DNA from 4 places in the Pectobacterium parvum genome. Region 3 is predicted to be linked to each of the others. Evidence: predicted binding sites of a transcription regulator. Region 3 holds the regulator's gene; each other region holds the start of a gene.
The links. The regulator CRP, encoded in region 3, controls carbon source genes, mostly activating them, when cyclic AMP is high. The targets are predictions, from matches to a motif close to ATGTGANNNNNNTCACAT.
Positions count from the first base shown of each region.

Region 1: the regulator CRP is predicted to act here: its motif matches at 1,781-1,798, upstream of aaeR (HTH-type transcriptional activator AaeR).
Region 2: the regulator CRP is predicted to act here: its motif matches at 2,259-2,276, upstream of LOZ86_RS10805 (arabinose ABC transporter substrate-binding protein).
Region 4: the regulator CRP is predicted to act here: its motif matches at 2,261-2,278, upstream of LOZ86_RS02615 (GntP family permease).

Region 1 covers NZ_CP087392.1:4,548,426-4,552,468, reverse strand. Annotated here, with positions in the region: gene LOZ86_RS20540 (hypothetical protein) at 1-370, opposite strand, end outside; gene LOZ86_RS20535 (hypothetical protein) at 380-718, opposite strand; gene aaeR (HTH-type transcriptional activator AaeR) at 828-1,763, opposite strand; gene aaeX (p-hydroxybenzoic acid efflux pump operon protein AaeX) at 2,098-2,301, shown strand; gene aaeA (p-hydroxybenzoic acid efflux pump subunit AaeA) at 2,309-3,274, shown strand; gene aaeB (p-hydroxybenzoic acid efflux pump subunit AaeB) at 3,286-4,043, shown strand, end outside.
Region 2 covers NZ_CP087392.1:2,378,826-2,382,868, reverse strand. Annotated here, with positions in the region: gene araG (L-arabinose ABC transporter ATP-binding protein AraG) at 1-936, opposite strand, end outside; gene LOZ86_RS10805 (arabinose ABC transporter substrate-binding protein) at 1,033-2,016, opposite strand; gene LOZ86_RS10800 (ribulokinase) at 2,389-4,043, shown strand, end outside.
Region 3 covers NZ_CP087392.1:701,845-705,887, reverse strand. Annotated here, with positions in the region: gene LOZ86_RS03110 (phosphoribulokinase) at 1-173, shown strand, start outside; gene LOZ86_RS03105 (OsmC family protein) at 287-694, opposite strand; gene crp (cAMP-activated global transcriptional regulator CRP) at 1,069-1,701, shown strand; gene argD (bifunctional acetylornithine/succinyldiaminopimelate transaminase) at 1,859-3,085, opposite strand; gene LOZ86_RS03090 (aminodeoxychorismate synthase component II) at 3,205-3,780, opposite strand.
Region 4 covers NZ_CP087392.1:589,212-593,254, reverse strand. Annotated here, with positions in the region: gene LOZ86_RS02620 (YhgN family NAAT transporter) at 1-498, shown strand, start outside; gene LOZ86_RS02615 (GntP family permease) at 840-2,216, opposite strand; gene LOZ86_RS02610 (gluconokinase) at 2,374-2,886, shown strand; partial or broken gene LOZ86_RS02605 (IS6 family transposase) at 3,022-3,278, opposite strand; gene LOZ86_RS02600 (hypothetical protein) at 3,347-4,043, opposite strand, start outside.

The DNA.
Region 1 (4,043 bases), 850 kb from region 3:
GTGGAATATCTTTTGCCGCTGCGTGGTCAGCCGCCAGTGTGTGCAGATAATATTTCATCAGCGTGGGAATAAAATCAGGCTCCCCACCTAATTCGCAACTTGCCAGATTCAGGATGTCTATCATGTGCGCGGGCACTCGACTTTCCAGCGCTTTACGCTGCACATCCAGTGCTTTCTTAATCATGGGGGTAGACTGATGAGGGATGATGGCAACATTTCCGCAGCGTTCGCAAACGCCAACCAAAACTTGTCTCACCACGCCGCTGTTATCGCTGAACGGGACGTCTTTAAGCTGAAACGTCGCGGTTTCAAGTGACTGGCATGTGTTACAGAGAGCGGCCTGTGTATCGCCGACTTTGAAAATTTTCATGTCATCGCCTCAATGGTGGACGCTAATAAAGACACAATCCGGCTCGGTAAAATACCATTTGATATACCACGGTATTCCCCGATGGCGGCAACGGATGATATGAACATCAATATGCGCTGCAAAATGATGGGGTGAAGAGGAGTAGGATGGCCCGGCAGATTGATAAATAATATCAATGAGTTCTGTTATTGATGTTTGTCCGGTTACCAGAAAATTCTTCGTGCTGATATTCCCTCTGGCTTCATGCAGCACATTACCTGACTGCAAACAGACAATAAGCTGCTTTTTGGCATCCTTGAATCCCATCCCTTCACCTATATTGTACGAATTTATTCGTACGTTATCCATGTGATTTTACTTTCCTGAACGAAAGAAGAGATATAGCGCAAGGATGGTGGGATCGGGATGTGTTTTGTATGAAAGAGGGAAACGCCTCGCATTTTCCTCTTTGCAAAACCTACTTTTTTTCCTCGCTATGATTCTGCCGATAGCCCTGATACGTCAGGGCGACGTTTTTGAAGTATTCCGTCATGTAGTTAATGCAGACTTGTACTTTCAGCGGCAGGTTGTCTTTGCGGGTGTAGAGCGCGTAGACCGGGCGCGGGTCGGAGTGGTAGCGGTTGAACAGAATCTCGATTTCGCCGCGATTGATTTCGTCCACAACCCACATAAGCGGAATGTACGCGATGCCCGCACCCGTCTTGAGCCAGCGCACCAGCGTTTGTGGGTCGTTAGTGACAAAGCGCCCTTGTGGTGTGACGCGGGTCGAAATGCCTTCCGGGGCGATCAGCTCGAATTCGCTGTCGGGACGTACGCTGTATTCCAACCAGGAAAAATTCACCATATCTGCCGGTTTATCCGGCGTGCCGTGCTGTGCCAGATAGCTTTTTGCGGCACAGACCACCATCGGCATCGAGCCTAATCGTTTCGAGAACAGGCTGGAATCCTGTAGTGCACCGACGCGGATAACGATATCCAGCCCGTCTGCAATCAGATCGGGAGCGGGAATCCCGGTGACCAGGTTGACGGATAAACCAGGATATTCCTTCAGCATCGCGGCAGTCATGGTGGACAACACATTCTGCGCCATAGTGGAAGAACTGCCGATGCGCAGCGTGCCGATCGGCGTGTTGTTGAAGGCGTAAAGCTGCTCATGGACCTCATGCGCCTCATGCAGCATGCGGCGACAGCCGTGGTAATAGATTTTCCCCGCTTCCGTCAAACCAATGCTGCGCGTACTGCGATTAAGCAGCTTAATCTGTAGCTCATCTTCAAGCTTGGTAACGGTCTGGCTGACGGCGGATACGCTCATCTGCAACTGACGGGCCGCGGCGGTAAAAGAACCAAATTCCACCACGCGGGCAAACACCGACATACTCTTTAGTCTTTCCATTATTCACTCTGGCTTAAAAGTGATTTAGATCACGCTATGTAGATAAGGTGATAATAAGCATCCATAATATAGCCTATCCGGTGGTTCTGGGCAGAACAGAGCCATTCAATGATTGTGTTTATTTACCCAATTAGAGTAATACGCTGATTTCCCATCGTTAGTCAGCCCCTGCTGACATCGCTATTCATCAGTTTAACGCTATCCCATCCGTTGGCTACCCGCCTGCGGGATGAGGCTTTGTTGTCGGTGCTGAAAGGCCGTGCCAGACGACATAATTTACCACCCGGTAGCGCACCTGCTCGTTACCGCTCTCTAATAGAAAAAGGAAAAGAGGATGAGTTCACTCCCGGTTATGGTGCTGTTTGGGCTGTCATTTCCCCCGGTATTTTTTGTCTTGCTGGTATCGCTGACCCTGTTTTTTGTCGTGAACCGCCTGCTGCAACCGACGGGTATCTATGACTTCGTCTGGCATCCTGCGCTGTTTAATAGTGCGCTGTTCTGCTGTCTGTTTTATTTATTGTTCCGTTACGGTCTGTGAGGTGTCTGTGAAAGCTTTCTTTTTACCCTTGTTTAGACAGCAGGCCGTGCTGATCAAAAAACTGAGCCGCGTGGTCATCACACTGGTGATTGTGCTGTGTGCCATTGTGGCGATTTTTCGTGTTTGGGCGTTCTATACCGAATCACCCTGGACGCGCGATGCCAAATTTACGGCGGATGTCGTGGCGATTGCGCCGGACGTCAGCGGGTTATTGAGCGATGTTCGCGTTACGGATAATCAGCTGGTGAACAAAGGGGACGTGCTGTTTGTCATCGACCAGCCGCGCTACCATCAGGCCGTGGCGCAGGCGGAAGCGGATGTTGCCTATTATCAGGCGCTGGCGACGGAAAAACGTCGGGAATCAGGACGCCGGGCGCGACTGGGCATTAGTGCGATGTCACAGGAAAATATCGATCAGTCCAGTAACGCATTGGAAACTGCCACGCACCAGCTTGCTAAAGCGCAGGCGGTATTGTCATTGGCGCAACTGGAGCTGGAACGCACCGTGGTACGTGCCCCTGCCGACGGCTGGGTGACCAACCTGCATGTGCAAAGCGGTGAGTTCATTGAGCGCGGTAACACGGCGGTGGCGCTGGTGAAGAAGGATTCGTTCTACCTGCTGGCGTACATGGAAGAAACCAAGCTTGAAGGCGTGCGTCGTGGCTACCGGGTGGAGATTACGCCGCTGGGTAGCGAAAAGATATTTTATGGCACGGTCGATAGCGTGGCGGCTGGGGTGAATAACAACAGTAACAGCGCGAACAGTAAAGGCCTGGCCAACGTGGATTCCAATCTGGAATGGGTGCGTCTGGCGCAGCGTGTGCCGGTAAAAATTCGCCTCGATCGCCAAATGGGCGACCTCTACCCGGCTGGCACCACGGCCACCGTAGTGATCACCGGTGAGCAGGTCAACAATGATAAAGAGCCGTCGCCGCTTATCCGTCTCCTTTATCGCCTGCGTGAGTTCGGCTAAGTGAGGCGATGATGAAAACTCCGTCGCTAACAGGCTCTATGTTTTTTACGACGCCAAAGTTTGCGCGCCTTCGCTTCGCTTTCAAACTGAGCTTCGCGATTGTGCTGTCCCTGTTTCTGGGCTTCCATCTCCAGTTGGAAACGCCGCGCTGGTCGGTGCTGACGGCGGCGATCGTCGCTGCTGGCCCTGCATTCGCCGCAGGCGGTGAGCCATTTTCTGGCGCCATTCGCCATCGTGGCATGCTACGTGTTGTCGGCACCTTTATCGGTTGTATCGGCGCACTTGTCATCATTATCGCTACCGTTCGCGCACCGGTTGTGATGTTGATGCTGTGCTGCATTTGGGCTGGCCTCTGCACTTGGGTTTCCTCGCTGGTTAAAGTCGAAAACGCCTATGTGTTTGGGCTGGCGGGCTATACCGCGCTGATTATTATTGTGTCGACGCAGGGGACACCGCTGCTGACGCCGCAGTTTGCCGTGGAACGCTGTAGCGAGATTGTGTTGGGCATTGTCTGTGCGATTCTGGCGGATTTGCTGTTCTCACCGCGCTCGATCAAGCAGGATGTTGACCGCAGTATCGGCGAACTATTGGTGGATCAGTATCGGTTACTGCAACTCTGCATGAGCGGGGCGGAGAAAGACGCAATAGACAAGGCATGGCACGCGCTGGTACGCAAAACAACCGCGCTGAACGGCATGCACAGCAGCCTGATGCTGGAGTCCTCGCGCTGGCAGAACAGCAATCGCCGCTTAACGTCGCTGCATACGCA
Region 2 (4,043 bases), 1.7 Mb from region 3:
CTGACCGTTGGTGATTTTGGTCGCGCCAAACAGCCCTTTCATCAGTTCGCTGCGGCCCGCCCCCACCAGACCAAATAGCCCGACAATTTCCCCCCGCTTCACGTTCAGGGAAACCGTGGATTTCACACCCGGTGCTTTCACGTCTTTCAGCGTCAGACGCTCTTCGCCGTGCGGACGCGGCGCATAGCCATAGATATCCCCCAGGTTACGCCCTACCATCGCCTGTACCAGCGACTCATGGTTCACCTGCTGCATATCGTCGAACGTGCGCACATAGCGGCCATCTTTAAACACGGTAATGGCATCGCTCAGCGCAAAAATTTCTTCCATCCGGTGCGAAACGTACAAAATGACCCGGCCTTCACTGCGCAATTCCTTAATCACGCGGAAAAGCTGCTCGATTTCACGGGCAGACAGCGAACTGGTCGGCTCATCAAAAGCAATAACCTTGGCGTTACGGGCCAGCGCCTTGGCGATTTCCACCATCTGCCATTGCCCGATAGAGAGGTATTTCAGCGGGGTATCAGGATCGATATCCAACCCCAGATGCTGCAACTGAAGTTTGGCTTCATAGCGCAGCAGCGAATAGTTCACCATGCCATATTTATGCGGCAGCTGACCTAAGTAGATGTTCTCGGCGACCGTCATTTCCGGCACCAGATGCAGTTCCTGATAAATGATGGCAACGCCCGCATTCAGGGCATCCATCGTGTTGTTGAACTGCACGGGCTTGCCCTGAATATGAATTTCGCCCGCTGACGGTGAATAGTTACCACTCAGGATCTTTAACAGCGTCGACTTGCCCGCCCCGTTTTCCCCCATCAATGCATGGATCTGGCCGGCATGGCAGGAAAAACTGATATCCGAAAGCGCCTTAACACCGGGAAATTCTTTGCCAATCCCATGAAACGACAAATAGGGTGACTGTGCTGTCATGTCTGCTTCCTCATAACAATGCAGGTAGAGCGCGGATAACCTCGACCAGCGTCATGCTGATCGGTGTTATCCGCGTCTTTACGAAATCAGGCGTGATTACATCAGGCCTTTTTTCTCCAGTTCGACCTTAAAGTTGTCACGAGTGATCAGCACTACGTCGGTCACTTCGGTGAATTTCTCCGGCTCAACGCCTTTGGTCACCCAGTCATTCAACATCTGGATACTCTTGTAACCGTGGATATCCGGGCTTGGCAGCAGTGAACCAAAGAAGCCCGTTGCCTGACCTTTAGACAGCTCACTCACCGCATCCACGCCGTTGATACCGATACCAATGACGTTTGCGGCTTTAAAGCCCTGACCTTCCGTTGCACGCACGCCGCCCAGTACGGTGTTGTCGTTCATGCCGATAATCAGCCAGTTTTTCACGCCCGGATGCTGAACCAGCATGGAGTTAGCGGCGTCAAATGCACCGGGGATATCGTTAGATTTGGTCGGCACTTTGTAGATCTGTTTTTCTGGGAACCCTGCGGTTTTCAGCGCGTCCATAGAGCCAGACGTGCGGCGACGTGCGGTATCCAGCTCATCAGCGGTAATCGCCATCACGGCGGTTTCCTCTACTTTCCAGCCGCGTTTAGTCATCTCTTTATACAGTTCCTGCCCCTGACGCTCGCCAATTTTGGTGGCCGCCATCATCACCAATGGCACGGTATCCATCGGTTGGCCTTTGGCATTCACGAACTGGTCATCAACCGCAATCACTTTCAGATTGTAGCTGCGTGCTTTCGCTATAATGGCTGGCCCCAACTTTGGATCCGGCGTACAGATAACGAAGCCTTTCGCGCCACTGGCCGCCAGACTGTCGATCGCGTTCAGGGTCTTTTCACCATCAGGAACTGCGATTTTTATCACATCAAAACCAAGGTCTTTCCCTGCTTTATCAGCGAACTTCCATTCCGTCTGGAACCAGGGTTCTTCCGGCTGTTTAACCAGAAAGCCCAGCTTTAAGTTCTCTGCCATAGCTGATTGTGACATAACAGCGGCCAACCCGATTGCTGCCAGCGCCTTAGTGAATTTATGCATGATGTTCTCCGGTGTAATTATCTTTTCATTCGTCAGCAACGCTGAAACGAGTTCGAGTTCCTGGTAGGGTATTTCCGGTCTGGATAAAGGAAAAACACAGGCTTAGCACGATTCCTTTACTCAGTAGCATTCAGACGCTTTATGTTTTAGTCGTTATTCCCGGCAAGAATGTAGAGCTTTATCACAGTCCGGAACAATGACAGGTTTGTGCATACATTTAGCGAATTTAACCAATCATTAACCTTTGACCAGCATCACAAAATGGCTGCTGGCGACAGAAAAATACATACTTCCAGCTAACCGCTCCTCACCGCCTCTCGTTATCCCTGCCATCGTAAACACCAACGTTCTGGGATTAATGAGGAGCAAAGCATGAGTGCGGGCGCTATTACGATTGGTCTCGACTTCGGCAGTGATTCGGTACGCGCCTTAGCCGTTGACTGCCAAAGCGGGCAAGAGTTGGAAACAGAGGTGGTCTACTACCCCCGCTGGCGCGAGGGGAAATATTGTCAGCCTGCCAACAACCAGTTCCGTCATCACCCATTGGACTATATTGAATCGCTGGAACAGGCGGTTAAGATCGTGGTTTCTCGCCTGACGCCTGAACAGCGGCAGAGCATCATCGGTATTGGCGTGGATTCAACCGGGTCAACCCCTGCACCGGTTGATGAGCAAGGCCAGATCCTCGCACTACGCCCCGAGTTTGCCGACAACCCCAATGCGATGTTCGTGCTGTGGAAAGACCACACGGCAATAGAAGAAGCAGAAGCCATCAACGCGCTGTGCCGTAGCGGCCAATTCCCGGATTACACCCGCTATATCGGCGGCGTTTATTCGTCCGAGTGGTTCTGGGCCAAAATTCTGCATGTTTCCCGCGACGATGCCGCGGTGCGTCAGGCGGCCGTTTCCTGGATAGAACTGTGTGACTGGGTACCCGCCCTGCTTTCTGGTACCCAAGCGCCAGCCGATATTCGTCGTGGACGGTGTAGCGCCGGACACAAATCACTCTGGCACCCAAGCTGGGGCGGACTACCGCCGAAAGATTTCTTGCATGCACTCGATTCCTGCCTGACCGAGACATTACAGTACCCGCTGTTTACCGACACCTGGACCGCTGAACAGCCGGTCGGCACCATCACCGCCGAGTGGGCACAGCGGCTCGGCATCCCCGAAACGGTTATTCTGGCGGGCGGCGCGTTTGACTGCCACGTCGGCACCGTCGGCGCGGGCGCACAACCTTATACGCTAGTCAAAGTCATTGGCACGTCCACCTGCGACATTCTGATCGCCGACGACGCACGCATTGCCGAGCGCACCATCGCCGGTATCTGTGGGCAGGTCGACGGCAGCGTTGTTCCCGGTTATATCGGTCTCGAAGCTGGGCAGTCCGCTTTCGGCGACATGTACGCCTGGTTTGGGCGACTGTTGGGCTGGTCGTTACAGGAAGCCGCGAAAGACAATCCTGAACTCAAAACGTCATTACAGGCGATGGAAGCCAAACTGCTGGAGCGACTGACGCACAGCTGGGCGGAAAACCCGACGCTGGATCACCTACCTGTCGTGCTGGACTGGTTTAATGGCCGCAGAACGCCGTTCGCCAATCAGCGACTGAAAGGCGTGATTACCGATCTCAATCTGGGCACCGATGCCCCCACGCTGTTCGGCGGTTTCATTGCTGCCACGGCCTTTGGCGCACGCGCGATTATGGAATGCTTTGAAGATCAGGGCGTACCCGTCGAGAACGTGCTGGCGCTGGGCGGCATCGCACGGAAATCTCCCGTCATCATGCAGGTCTGTACCGACGTGATGAATCGCCCCTTGCAGATTGTCGCCTCCGATCAGTGCTGTGCTCTGGGTGCCGCGATCTTTGCCGCCGTCGCCGCTGGCGTTCACGGCGATATCCCCACGGCACAGCAGCATATGGCCAGCGGCATAGAGCGCACCTTAATGCCAGACAGCCAGCGCGTCCCCCGTTATCAGCAGCTTTATGAGCGCTATCAGCAGTGGTGCCGCCTCGCGGAACCAGC
Region 3 (4,043 bases):
ATTTTCAGGGGTTGGATAATATTGATTACCCCTATCTGCTCGCTATGTTGCAGGGTTCCTTTATCTCCCACATCAACACGCTGGTCGTTACCGGTGGGAAGATGGGATTGGCGATGGAATTAATCATGGCACCGCTGGTGCAGCGGTTAATTGAAGGGAAAACGATCGAATAAGCATCGAGATACACGGGGCGACCACAGGGGTGAGGCCTCCCTACGGGAACCACCCCCTGTGTTTCCCCTAATAACAGGCTTAAGTGACCAGAATTAGTGCCCAGAGACAGGGATTATGCCAGCACTCTAATTTCGTGGCTGTGCGTCACCTCAACGGCTTTGCCCAGCATCAATGCTACTGAGCAGTATTTTTCTGCCGACAGTGCGACGGCTCGCTCGACAACTTTGTCGGTCAATCCTTTTCCCGTCACGATAAAATGCAGATTGATATGGGTGAATAAACGCGGCGCTTCTGACCGACGTTCTGACGTTAATTTCACTTCACAATCCGCTACATCGTTGCGGCTTTTTTGCAGAATCGACACCACATCAATCGCGCTGCATCCCCCTACGGACATCAACACCATTTCCATCGGACTCGGCGCTTTATCACCGGAATTGCCGTCCATCAATATCTGATGTCCTGATGCGGATTCGCCCAAAAACGTTAAGCCTTCAACCCATTTTACCCGTGCCTGCATGATGCCTCTCCACTAAAAATTTTTTGAAAATTTATACCGTTACTGTACAAAAACCAGCGTTAATCAGCGCTTTGTCATGCTGAAGCGAGACAACACAAGACACGTCCTTAAAGCTGTGTTAAAACGAAAATAGAATAGACCTTTTCTGGACAAACCCAGAAACGAAGAAGATGATGACCTGGCCAGACATACCCAGCCATTTTTACGGTGCGGCAAGGCAGCAACCGGAAAATAAAGGGTACAGAGGTTTCAGTATATTCCCTGACGTCATTCTGCCTAGACTGAATTTTATTTTTTTAGCAGTTAAACACGCCGTACAGGGAACTCTGACCCCTGTAATTTGCGCAGTGAATTACAACAGAGGATGATAGCGAATGGTTCTCGGCAAACCGCAAACAGATCCAACTCTCGAATGGTTCCTTTCCCATTGTCATATCCACAAGTATCCATCGAAGAGCACGCTGATTCACCAAGGTGAAAAAGCAGAAACGCTTTACTACATCGTGAAAGGCTCTGTCGCAGTGCTAATCAAAGATGAAGAAGGCAAGGAAATGATTCTCTCCTACCTCAATCAGGGCGATTTTATCGGCGAGCTCGGCCTGTTTGAAGAAGGTCAGGAACGCAGCGCCTGGGTTCGGGCAAAAACCGCCTGTGAAGTGGCTGAAATTTCCTATAAAAAATTCCGCCAACTCATCCAGGTTAACCCGGATATCCTCATGCGTCTGTCTGCACAAATGGCAAACAGACTTCAGGTTACCTCTGAAAAAGTCGGCAACCTCGCCTTCCTTGATGTGACTGGCCGTATTGCCCAAACCCTACTCAACCTGGCCAAACAACCTGATGCCATGACACATCCAGATGGCATGCAAATAAAAATTACCCGTCAGGAAATTGGGCAAATCGTTGGCTGCTCGCGTGAAACCGTGGGCCGCATTCTGAAAATGTTAGAAGACCAGAACCTGATCTCTGCACACGGTAAAACGATTGTCGTTTACGGCACTCGCTAAACCCCTGTCGCGGTACCCTACCAATAAAAAAAGCGTGAAGCCTTGGCCTCACGCTTTTTTTATGGCGAGCTTCCTGCTCGCCACCCTGCGGGTCGTCGCAAGCGACGTTGAAAAACGTTCCCTACGTTTTTTTATGGCTGATCTTTTGAGAGCATAATCAGTTTGCTGCGTTAACGACCTGCGCGACGGCTTTAGCGAATTTCGCCATCCCCTGCGCAATATCCTCTTCATCAATAATCAAAGATGGTACGAAGCGGATTACGTTCGGCCCAGCCATCAGCACCATAAGCCCCTGAGACGTTGCCGCAGCCAGAAACTCGCCCGCGCGACCATGCCATTGCGGTTTCAGTTCGGCACCCAGCAGCAGCCCCATACCGCGAACCTGCTCGAATATTCCGCACTGCTGATTGATTTTCTCAAGCTCACTAACAAAGCGATCGTGGCGATCCGCCACACCTGATAGCACTTCTGGTGTGTTAATAATATCCAGCGCAGCTTCCGCCACCGCACAGGCCAGCGGGTTGCCGCCATAAGTGGTGCCGTGTACCCCAACCGTCATGGCCGATGCGATCTCTTCCGTCGTCAGCATCGCGCTAATCGGGAAACCACCGCCCAATGCTTTAGCCGTTGTGAGGATATCTGGCGTAATGCCGTAGTGCATGTAGCTGAATAGTTTGCCAGTGCGCCCCATTCCGCTCTGCACTTCATCAAACACCAGCAGCGCCTTGTGCTGATCGCACAGATCGCGAACGCCTTGTAAAAACTCAGGCGTAGCGGGCGTAATCCCCCCTTCCCCCTGAATCGGCTCCAGTACAACCGCACAGGTGTGATCGTCCATCACCGCTTTAACAGCAGCCAGATCGTTGAAGGGAACATGAACAATATCGGCAGGCTTAGGCCCGAAACCGTCGGCATATTTAGGCTGTCCGCCGACCGAGACGGTGAACAGCGTCCGACCATGGAATGCATTGTAGAAGGCGATGATCTTGGTTTTATACGGACTATGGCGTTTAATCCCATAGTGACGTGCCAGCTTAAAGGCAGCTTCGTTAGCCTCAGCACCGGAGTTAACAAAGAACACGCGGTCGGCAAAAGTAGCATCAATCAATTTGCTGGCGAGGCGTAGCGCAGGCTCATTAGTGAAAATATTGCTGGTGTGCCACAGCGTTTCACCCTGCTGCTGCAACGCGTTCACCAATGCAGGATGGCAGTGACCCAGCGCCGTGACCGCAATACCACCGGAGAAATCGATATACTCGCGGCCGTCCTGATCCCAGACGCGGCTCCCTTTACCTTTCACGGGTACAAACTTCGCGGGTGCATAAACTGGCAAAATCACTTTATCATGAGTATCCCGTGTCACTGCTTTCTGCTCTGCTGCCATTTGCTGCCTCACTCTGCTGTCCATCATATCTAAATGAAAATATAGTCAACAAATATGCATAAAAAATCAATTACAGGCAATATTAAATCGGCTACTGAGGAGAATAACTTTCTATATCACTAAATTTTAAGGAAATTATCCAAAAGCTGATGCCCCTGCTGGCTAAGAATGCTCTCTGGGTGAAACTGCACCCCTTCCAGTGGCAATGCGCGATGGCGGATCCCCATAATCTCATCACGCTTTCCTTCATGTTCGCTCCAGGCCGTGACCTCAAAGCAATCGGGTAGCGAGGCGGAATCAATAATGAGTGAATGATAACGGGTGACCGTCAAAGGCTGAGCCAACCCCGTGAAAACCCCCGTATCGCTATGCGCAATCGCTGAGGTTTTCCCGTGCATGACCTGCCGTGCCCGCACCACGCGCGCGCCGAACGCCTGCCCCATCGCCTGATGGCCAAGACACACGCCCAGAATAGGCAATTTATCAGCAAAGTGACGAATGGCAGCCAGTGAAATGCCCGCCTCGTCCGGCGTACAAGGGCCAGGTGAAATAACCAACCGCTCAGGCGCAAGCTGTTCAATCTCACGCAGCGTCAGTTCATCATTACGCTTCACCACAACCTGCGCGCCAAGCTCACAAAAGTATTGGTAAAGGTTGTAGGTAAAGGAGTCGTAGTTATCGATAATTAGCAGCATATTTTACTTAAGTTATTTATAAATAATGAATTTATAATTTAAATACCTTTTTGATACCCGCTGTAATACCCGCAATTTTTTTCGATACCCTCTTATTTGGGCTAAAACGGAGAAACTATTGTACCCGTCTCCAGCATGAAAAGGGTGTGTCAGATTCATGACACAGCGGTTGAGGTGCATGTCTCATGGAGATAATGGGTTCTTCGGCTGCGGTGTCACCTTCATCCGTTGACACGGAAAAAGTGACGCCGGTGCAGACGCAA
Region 4 (4,043 bases), 110 kb from region 3:
CCCAAACGTCGACGTGTGGTGCTGATCCGTGAAATGCTGATCGCACTCGGACTGATGCTGATTTTTCTGTTCGCCGGTGAACACATTCTGGCGTTCCTGAATCTGCGCACCGAAACCGTGTCGATTTCCGGCGGTATCGTGCTGTTCCTCATCGCGATTCGTATGATTTTCCCTTCGCAGGAAGGCAATAGCAGCGGTCTGCCTGCCGGAGAGGAACCGTTTCTGGTGCCCATGGCGATTCCGCTGGTCGCGGGGCCGTCGATCCTCGCGGCGCTGATGCTGCTGTCTCACCAGTATCCCAATCAGCTACCTCACCTGACGCTGGCGCTGTTTATCGCCTGGACGATTTCGTTCATCATCCTGCTGATGTCTGATTTGTTCTTACGTTTGCTAGGTGAGAAAGGCGTGAGTGCGCTGGAGAAATTGATGGGCCTGATTCTGGTGATGCTATCGACGCAGATGTTCCTCGACGGCATCCGTGCTTATATGAAGTTATAGCCGCGTTGTTACCCTGTGCCTTAGTCACATTTTTTATGCCGACTAAGAGACGGTTTCGTGCGCGATAATACCGTCATTTCCATGCTACCCCGTAGCACGCGCCCGACGCAGGGCGCTCAGTCGCCGCCGCCCTGCGAACCCAGGCTTCCGGCTAAATCATGCCGCTACGCGATGCCATCGGTGTTCATGAGCACAATTCGAGCCGCCAGTGACGCGTTCCATACGCGGCACTGGCTTTCGCGGCGTCCATGCCGCTCACTCGGTGCTCATGATCACCGCTGCATAATTTTTACGCCGGATTAATGTCAAAACCTTCCCCTGTAAGAAGAAGGTTAAACACATCAAAGAAGAATACTTCCCACTAACGCGATCAGGAACGCGATGGTGCCGAGCAGCGTTTCCATCACCGTCCAGGTTTTCAGGGTCGTTTTCTCATCCATTTCGAGGAAACGGCCAACCAGCCAGAAGCCTGAGTCGTTCACATGCGACAGCACGGTCGCACCGCCCGCAATCGCTACCACGATAAAACAGAGATCGAACTGGCTGAGGCCAGGCGTCGCCGCTACCGCCGGTGCCATCAGCGCCGCCGTGGTCGTCAGTGCTACCGTTGCAGAACCCTGCGCCACACGCAGTGCAGCAGACACCACAAACGCGGCAACGATCACCGGCATACCGGTATCCGCCAGTGCGCCAGACAGCGCATTGCCGATACCGCTGGAACGCAGAACGCCACCGAACATCCCGCCCGCACCGGTGACCAGAATAATCGAACAAACCGGACCCAGCGCGCCTTCACAGATCTTCTCAAGGTGTCGACGGCTATGCTGGCCGCTAAACATAATCATGGCAAACAAGACCGTAATCAGCAGTGCAATCGGCGTTTTCCCTAACATACGCAGGAACTGTACCAGACCGCTATCGCCGCTGATGACGCCCATTACCGTCAAGGTATTCAATCCGGTATCGAGGAAAATCAGGATCAGCGGCAGCAACAGCACCCACATCACCACGCCAAACGCTGGCGGCGTATGCTTCTCATCCGCTTTAACTTCGGTCAGGAAGGTAGACGGCAACGGCAAATGGAATTTCTTACCTGCCCACAGGCCGAACAGATAACCGCCCAGATACCAGGTAGGGTAAGCAATCACGGCACCAACCAGCACCAGCAGGCCAATGTTGGCACCCAGCAGTTCACTGGCAGCAACCGGACCGGGATGCGGTGGCAGCAAGGCGTGCATAACGGCAAATGCGCCCGCAGCAGGGAACGCATAGGTCAGCGTTGAGCCGCCAAAACGTTTCGCCACGCTGAAAATAATCGGCAGCATGACGATCAGCCCGGCATCGAAAAAGATCGGGAAGCCGAACAGCAGAGAGGCAAGACCCAGCGCGAAAGGCGCACGTTTCTCACCAAATTTATTGATTAGCGTATCCGCCAGCACATTTGCACCACCGGTCACTTCCAGCAGGCGACCAATCATTGCCCCCAGACCAACCAGCAAGGCAACAGATGCCAGCGTACTGCCGAAACCGCTGAGCAGCGTAGGAACGAGTTTCTCAAAAGGGGTTTTCGTCGCTAGCGCCGTGATCAGGCTCACCAGCGTCAACGCCAAAAACGCGTGGACGCGGAAGCGCATAATCAGTACCAGTAACAGCGCGACCGCACCTGCGGCGATGGTTAATAGCACACTGGCGCTATAGGCGGATGTTATTTCTGTCATCGTTAATAATCTCTTTAGGCACCCGGTCTGGATTGGCTGATTGTTTGTGAGGTGTATCACACCATCATTTGATACCGGTAACATGATACGGGTAACATGTTAAAATCAGGAACTATCAAACACCATTTAATTTACATTTTGAGATAGAGATCAAATTATGTCAGGTCGAAGCATTATTCTGATGGGCGTATCAGGCAGTGGAAAATCCTCAGTTGGCGCTGAACTTGGCCGCGCCATTCAGGCAAAATTTATTGACGGCGACGATCTGCATCCGCGCGCGAATATCCAGAAAATGGCCAGCGGTACGCCGTTGAATGACGACGACCGCGCACCGTGGCTGGAGCGACTCAGCGATGTTGCCTACAGCCTGGCGCACAAAAACGAGACCGGCATCATCGTCTGTTCCGCGTTGAAAAAGCGTTACCGTGACCGCCTGCGCGAAGGCAACGAAAAGATGGTGTTTATCTATTTGAAAGGCAGCTTTGAGCTGATTCTGGAGCGTCATAAAGCCAGAGCAGGTCACTTCATGCCGACAGATCTACTGAAAAGCCAGTTCGATGCGCTGGAAGAACCGAGCAGCGATGAGCCGGATATCCTGAAAGTCGATATTGACGGCACTCGGGAAGACGTCGTGCAGCGCTGCGTTGACGCACTGCGCGCGGCAGGCTAACACAGCAGCTTAGAGGCTTTCGCCGTCCAGCACGGTAAAGCCGACATCGACCCTATCCTGCGCGACTGGCTCGCCCCGCAGACGAGCCAGCAGTTGTTCGGTGCCAATATCTTCCGGCACGCGCAATCCCTACTGTCGACACAGATAAGCCCACTTTCCGTTGACCTTCGCGTAGGTTTCATTGAGGTGCCATAAGCCGAAGCCAGCGCAGCCGCTTTTCCATTTCAGGCGCATAACGCTGAACCCACTGGTAAAGCATAGTAGGGTCAATGCTCACCGTGTTCGGCCAGAATTTCCTGCAGTTCTCGATAGCGGATGCCATATTTGCAATACCAGCGGGCGACCCACAGGATGATATCTTGGATGAAGTGACGACCTTTGAATATGTTCATACCGCATATATAGTGTTGAATAATATGGGAAAATTATAGTAACTGGAACCTTTGCGATAGTGCCATTTTTAAAGAGCCTGATCGATAAGTAAAGTCAGAAATACCAAGTTGAAATTTAATGCGGGCTCCTGATTTTGCGCCGAGCGTTTATATTTTTTTCTGGAAATATTTACTGGCGGTGGTCCCACTTTAACCTTGCCCTGCTGTTCCACACCAGAAGCGGCAAGCGTAATTTCTGGCTCCAGTAATCTGGGTGAATCAGTATTAAATGTTCTCTCATTAGCGATATCGATAAGATAAGCGGCAACGCTATCAGCATTAGATAGCATGAGATTCGACCGTAACATAGTATCCGTTTTCAATGCGTCATAGATCTCATCGTCATGACCTAGGCCAAACTGACGATTGACCTTACTAACTTGGGTAATAAATTTACTTAATTCAGATATATCGAGATTTTTTTTATTTATCGCCTCAACAAAGGAATTTTTTATCATCTCAGCATTATCAGTATTTTTTCTGGATGTAGGGAAATATTTAAAATCTGAAGTTACTGTCGCTAAATGAGAAGTTTCATGCAGTAAAGTATAACCTACATATTTACTACGATCAGGGTAATCTCTGATGCCTACTGAAATCATATCTCCATTAATGGAAATGGTATTCCCGTTATCTCCAGGAAAAACAAATGCCACCGTTTTTGTTTTTAGTTCTTCTCTTTTGAAAGTATCTGAAAAACTGTTGGTAGTAGGGTTTAATGGTCTG